2 regions of the Rheinheimera metallidurans genome follow, and region 1 is predicted to be linked to the other one. Evidence: predicted binding sites of a transcription regulator. Region 1 holds the regulator's gene; the other holds the start of a gene.
What was found. The regulator sigma-54, encoded in region 1, starts transcription at its own class of promoters, with help from an activator protein. The targets are predictions, from matches to a motif close to TGGCANGNTNCNTGCTT.
Positions count from the first base shown of each region.

Region 2: MN199_RS07175 (THxN family PEP-CTERM protein) is a predicted target of sigma-54. The motif match lies at 1,505-1,521, and genes of this name have one in related genera.

Region 1 is NZ_JALAHQ010000001.1:62,315-65,739, forward strand. Features, by position in the region: gene rapZ (RNase adapter RapZ) at 1-787, opposite strand, end outside; gene ptsN (PTS IIA-like nitrogen regulatory protein PtsN) at 784-1,257, opposite strand; gene hpf (ribosome hibernation-promoting factor, HPF/YfiA family) at 1,265-1,552, opposite strand; gene MN199_RS00335 (RNA polymerase factor sigma-54) at 1,580-3,067, opposite strand; gene lptB (LPS export ABC transporter ATP-binding protein) at 3,117-3,425, opposite strand, start outside.
Region 2 is NZ_JALAHQ010000002.1:390,996-394,420, reverse strand. Features, by position in the region: gene MN199_RS07180 (FAD-binding oxidoreductase) at 1-1,424, shown strand, start outside; gene MN199_RS07175 (THxN family PEP-CTERM protein) at 1,590-2,423, shown strand; gene MN199_RS07170 (hypothetical protein) at 2,534-3,425, shown strand, end outside.

The sequences.
Region 1 (3,425 bases):
CGGCTAAACATTCAACCATATACACAGAGCGGTGTTGCCCGCCGGTGCAGCCAATAGCAATAGTAAGGTAGCTGCGATTATTGCGCTCTAGGTGCGGTAACCAGGTGCTAATAAAGCTATTAATTTGCCAGATATATTTACCAACGATAGGTTGAGCAGCAAGGTAATCTTTTACTGGCTGATCTTGTCCGGTTAAGGGTTTTAAATTGGGTTCCCAGTGTGGGTTAGGTAAAAACCGAGCATCAAACATAAAATCTGCGTCTTTGGGTATGCCGTATTTAAAACCAAAAGATTCAAACAAAATAACTAATCTACCGGTTTTTTGGCCTAAAATTCGCTCTCGCAGCTGCTCCGCCAACTGATGAATATTCAGCTCGGTGGTATCTATATATAAATCAGCACGGCTAGAAATAGGGTCAAGTAAATGCTGTTCACGAGAAATGGCTTCATCTAACGACATTGCTTGATGTGACAAAGGATGTAAGCGACGTGTTTCGCTAAAGCGCTTAATTAGGCTGGAATGATCGGCGTCTAAATATAAAATGGTTAGATCAAGTTTGCGTGGTAAATATGACAGTATTTCGGCTAATTCGTCTGGATCTTCTGGCAGGTTGCGTACGTCAATACTTACCGCAACGCGTTCATACTGCCCCATCACTGTGGTGGCTAATGTTGGTAATAAATTCACAGGAATATTATCAACACAGTAGTAGCCTAAATCTTCCATTACGCGCAGTGCAACTGACTTCCCTGAACCGGAACGACCGCTGACAACTAGTAATTTCATTTTGCTATTTCCGTTGCACTATAATCGAGTAACAATTGATACAGCTGCTGATTGGTCTCTGCGTGCCGTATTTTTCGGGTAAAGTCTTTTTGGCTAAACATTTTTGCCATGCTAGCTAATGTACTTAGGTGCGCTTGACATTGATCTTCGGGAATTAGCATGGCACAGAATATATCTACTGGTTGATTATCAATAGCATCAAACGCTATGGCTTCTTTGCTTACTACGAACACTAAAATAGGCTTAGTGACTACTTTTAGTTTTCCGTGTGGAATTGCAATGCCGCCGCCTATACCCGTAGAGCCGAGCTTTTCTCGTGTCATTAGCGCTTCAAGAATGCTGTATTCTGATATATCAGGTAACTGCTGATGTGCCAGCTCGGCGATGTATTCAAGAATACGTTTTTTGCTGTTAAAAAGAACTGCACTTTTAGTGCAGTTCTCGGTAAGCATTGAAGTTAAGTTCATCATCTTCTAATTAATGTCGTGCAGTCTTTTCTTTATGCTTAATTACCTGGCGATCTAATTTGTCGATCAACAGGTCAATTGCAGCATACATATTCTCGTCTTCTGCTACTGCAAATACTTCAGCGCCATTTAGCAGTAACTTAGATTCGGCGATATGTTTCAATTTTTCCACGTTTAGAGTCACGTGTACATTGTTTATCTGGTCAAAATGCCGTTCTAGCTTTGCAAATTTAGTATCAACGTATTGTTTTATAGCTGTTGTAATTTCAACATGACGACCAGTTAACGTGATTTGCATAGACATGTTCCTTCTTTTGGGCTTAATTTACAGCAACGTTTTGCGTTGATTTGAGGGAGGTATATACAGTGATTCGCGGTACTTTGCAATTGTACGGCGGGCCACATTAATACCCTGTTCTAACAGAATGTCCGCCATTTTGCTATCGCTAAGTGGCTTAGTTGGGTTTTCTGCAGCGACTAACTTTTTGATAAAGGCTCGAATGGCTGTAGATGAACATTCACCTCCCGTTTCTGTGCTTACATGGCTAGAAAAAAAGAATTTTAGTTCAAAAATGCCCCTAGGTGTGTGCATATACTTTTGGGTGGTTACGCGCGAAATTGTTGATTCATGCATACCTACCATTTCAGCAACATCATTTAACACCATAGGTTTCATTGCCTCTTCGCCGTGCTCAAAAAACGCTTGTTGCTGCTGTACAATACAGTTTGATACCTTTAATAAGGTTTCGTTACGACTTTCTAAACTTTTTAAAAACCACTTGGCTTCTTGTAAATGCGAGCGAATAAATTGAGTATCGGCGCTATTTTTTGCAGTACGCGACATTGACGCATATTGTTGATTGATACGTACTTTGGGCATTGCATCTGGATTAAGTTCAACTTGCCAGCGGCCTTTAACCTTAGTTACGCTAACATCAGGAATAACATACTGTTGTTCTTCACGAATGACATCAGCACCCGGCCGAGGGTTTAAACTTTGTATCAGCTGCATAACCTCTTTTAATTCGTCCTCTTTGAGTTTAGTCACTCGCATTAAAGAACGAAAGTCGCGATTGGCTAAAAACTCAGTATGCTCTCGAATCATACTTTGCGCTTCGGCTAAATAGGGCGTGTCTGCTGAAAATTGGCGCAGTTGCACCAGTAAACATTCTTGCACTGAGCGTGCGCCAACACCGATAGGGTCAAATAACTGAATACGTTTTATCACCGCTTCAACTTCGTCAGCTTCAACGTAGTCTAAGCCAAGCGACTCAAGAATGTCGTCACAACTAATGGTTAATAAGCCATTGCCATCGATAGCTTCAATAATAACTTCGGCAATAATGCGATCGGTCGCGGAAAATGGGGTTAACTGCATTTGCCAGCGCAGATAGTCTTGCAGTGTTTCAGTGGTTTCGCCTTGATATACTAGATCTTCTTCACCACTGCTATTACCTGCCGTAACTGGCGCTGCGCTTACTAGGTCATCCCAATTATTGTCGAGCGGCAAATCTTCCTGAATATTTTGCTCAGTCATGGATTCGCTGCTGTCGGGCTCTGATGGCTCATAGTTTTCATCAGACGCGTACTCAGCCTCGTAGTTACTGTGTTCTGAGGTGTCTGATGCGTCTTTGGGATCGGCAGAAAAACTGTCGTACTCGTCTTCTGCTTCTAGCAGTGGGTTAGCATCCAGCGCTTCCTGAATTTCTTGTTGCAACTCAATGGTCGACAACTGTAACAAGCGTATAGCTTGCTGTAGCTGCGGTGTCATGGTGAGTTGCTGTCCTAAGCGAAGTTGCAAAGAGGGCTTCATCTACTTCTACCGTTATCCTGAATGATCCGCTGCAATGGTTTTTTATTTACTATAGCCTGAATTGCTCGCCGAGGTATACATCGCGTACCTTCTGATTTGCTAGTACGTCTTGTGGTGAGCCTGACGCTATCAGTTCTCCATGACTAACAATATAGGCAATTTCACAGACATCAAGGGTTTCGCGCACATTATGGTCGGTGATAAGTACTCCGATACCGCGTTGGCCAAGATGCTGAATTATCTTTTTGATATCTAACACGGATATTGGGTCAACGCCAGCAAAGGGCTCGTCAAGTAAAATAAATGCTGGGTTAGCGGCGAGTGCTCTGGCAATTTCTACGCGTCGGCGTTCACCGCC
Region 2 (3,425 bases), on a different contig from region 1:
AACAGCTGTATACCATTAGCTCAGGAAAAAACTGGGGTTATGGCTCACAGGTGCCAGTAAGTTCAGATAGCGTTATTGTTAATCTTAGTCGCCTAAAGCGAATAACTAATTATGATAAAAAGCAGGGTGTTGTAACTGTAGAGGCGGGCGTTACTCAGGCTGAGCTGGCGCAGTTTTTACTTGAACAAGGTGACAAACATTGGATGGATTGTACCGGTTCTAGTGCAAGTTGCAGTGTAGTGGGTAACACAGTGGAGCGAGGGTTTGGACATACTGCTTACGGTGAACATGTTAAGTACGTGTGTGGTATTGAAGTAATGTTGGCTAGTGGGCAGGTTATTAAAACGGGCTTGCATCGCTTTAATGACGCTAAAGCTGCGGGTGTTTATCAGGCCGGTTTAGGCCCAGCGTTAGACGGGTTATTTTTTCAATCGAATTTGGGCATAGTGCTAAGCATTACACTATGGTTAATGCCCAAGCCAGAGTGTTTTTTGGCATTTTATATTTCAACTGAGCAAGACATCCTTGAACAGCTAGTTGAAAGCCTATGCCAATTAAAACGTCAAGGCTATCTAACCAGCTTACCGCATATCGCCAATGCGTTTAGAGTATTGCCAGGGTTGCAGCAGTTTCCTGCTGACGTAGCCGCAAAGCAGACATATCCATTACCTGAGCAAGATTTAAGCCGCTTAAAAAATCAATGGCAAGTCGGACGTTGGAACGTCTCTGGTGCTCTGTATGGCACAAAGGGGCAGATAAAGCTGGCCAAAGCTGCGTTGAAAGCACATTGTCGGCGCTTTAACAAAACACAACTTAATTTTATTAGTGATACTTTGTTGAGTTTAATTGAAAAATATCAATGGCTGCTGTCAAAGTTATTACGCCGAGATATGGCCAGAGTGCTAGCCGTGCTTAAACCTGTACATATGATGATGCAAGGCAAGCCTAGCGATAATTTTCTGGCTAGTGCTTACTGGCGGATGCCGACATTACCAGATAACGACTTTAAGCTTGATCAAGATGGCGTCGGGCTAATTTGGTGTGCCGTGGTCGCTCCCGCTGATGGTCAATGCGCACGTAATATCGAAACCATAGTAAGCAGGGTTTTAACCTCGTTTGGTTTTGAAGCTGGAATAACCTTCACTTTACTAAATGAACGTTGCTTAGACGCCGTAATTAGTATCGGTTTTAACCGCCAATCAAATGATGGCATCGATTGGGATAGCAAAGCGCTAGCATGCCGTCGCCAATTGTACGAGCAGTTATTAAAAGAGGGTTTTTTCCCCTATCGACTAGATATAAATATGACGCAATTTATGTCTGAATACAGCTCGTTAGAGTATGAAAATGTACTACAGCTATTAAAAAACACCTTCGATACCGACAACATATTATCGCCTGGGCGTTATATAGCCACTCAATAACTGTAGGTATTTTTTACACTTACATTTTACCCAATACAGAAGCAAGCGATAAGTTATTGTTAAAAAACGATTTTTTGTTTTGGCACGGTAGCTGCATAATGCTAGGAGTAGTGTGTGTTAGTGTTACACGCATAATTATAATAAGTTAAGTAAAACGGAGATGTCATGAAATCAAGAGTAGGTTTTTTGGTAACAGCACTTGGAAGTGCAGCTTTATTAGCGTGTAGTGCGTCAGTATCGGCAGCAGCATTTAGTATTACATTTGAAACCTCTAGCGGTTGGTTAGCTGACGGTTTAACTTACGATGGCTACGCACCTAAAACTCGTCAAAAAAACGGCGTAGAAACAATACATAATTGTGCAGCTGGTGCAACTAATGCGTTAAATGGTTGTGGCTTAGAGTTTTACGACGCCTCTGCCGGAATTAATGATGCTTACACCTCTGTCAACTGGGGTACTCCGCGTGTTGCGGGTCAGCCTAGCGGTTTAGATATCGTATCGTATAATGGTGTGTTAGACGCTGATGCTGGTTGGGTTGACACCGGTATGATCACGCACCGTAACCGTCAAGTAGTAGCGGGTACTAAAACATTAGCTGAATTAAACTTATTCACTATGTTTGATATTGTTAGCCCGTTTATGGCGCAAACTGGTTCGGTGTTTGGTATAAACTTTACTGAAACATTTAACGATCAAGGCGGTTACTGTAATCCAGATATACAGTTTTCAACTACACCATGTGATGATTACTTCAACATTTCTGGTATTCCGGTACCAATTACCTTTACCTTTGGTGGCCAGAAATACGTTATTGAATTCCGCTTATGGGGTGATGTGAATACTGGTTTTGTAATTGATGACAACATGCTACGTACGGCAGAAAATTCTGATAACAATTTATTTGTACAAGCTCGCTTAGTAACTGTACCAGAACCAGCTACCATTGCTGTGTTAGGTTTAGGTTTATTAATGCTAAGCGGCCGTCGTAAAAAAGCGTAATAAAACGAATACTAAAAAGGCCAGCAGTTTGCTGGCTTTTTTGTATTATAAGGTAAGGTAAAGCTACAAGATAATAGATCTATGTCATAGCATATTAAGGGTTTAATAAGATGAAATTATCTGCTTTAACTTTAGAGACCATTGGCAACCGCGTTGTAATGAGCTGGAAAGCAGATAACCGCGCACTTCAATTAACCTTCAGCGGCACTGAACGTAGCTTGCCTGCAGCTGCAGATGCTGCATTTGCTAGTTGTTTAATGCCAGCCATGCTGCTTGGTGAAGAATTAACCGTTGATGAGAGCTTTAATGTTAGTAAAGCGCTACTAAGCAACTTAGCGCAGTTTCAGCAGTATTTTGTGTCTTGGTTTGATGATTTACAATGGGTCAACATACTCATTCCCGAACAACAGCTGCACGACAATACTGTTGCGCCAAGCGATAACGCCGTATTTTATTCTGGCGGTGTCGATGCAAGTTATTCATTTTTTGAACTAAAAAATAATATTAATCATCTTATTTTTTGTCTTGGTTTAGATATCCAATTAGGTGAGCATGAACGTTGTGAAAAAGCACTAAGTGCAGCACAACAGTTTGCGCTGCATTATGATAAAAACCTTATTGTAATGGAGACAAATTTTAGAGACGCTTTTCCTGAGTTATCAGCAAAACGCTGCCAAATAGTTTTGCTTATCAGCTATAGCTTGGCGCTAGGCCTTTGTAACTTATATGTACCCGCTAGCCATGATGCGCGCGAACTAGAACCCTTTATTACTCATCCTTTGACTGACCCCTTATTGTCAAATGCCCTGACCAATGTCATTCATCATGGCATGATCAGTCGGATGAAAAAAACTGCAGCTATTGCTAACTCTGATCAAGCATTAAATTATTTAAGGGTGTGTAATGCATCTAGCCAATTTAACTGCGGAGAGTGCGAAAAATGTTTACGTACCATGGCTGCACTTGCAACTCTTGATAAACAATCTGCGGCGTTGCCCGTGT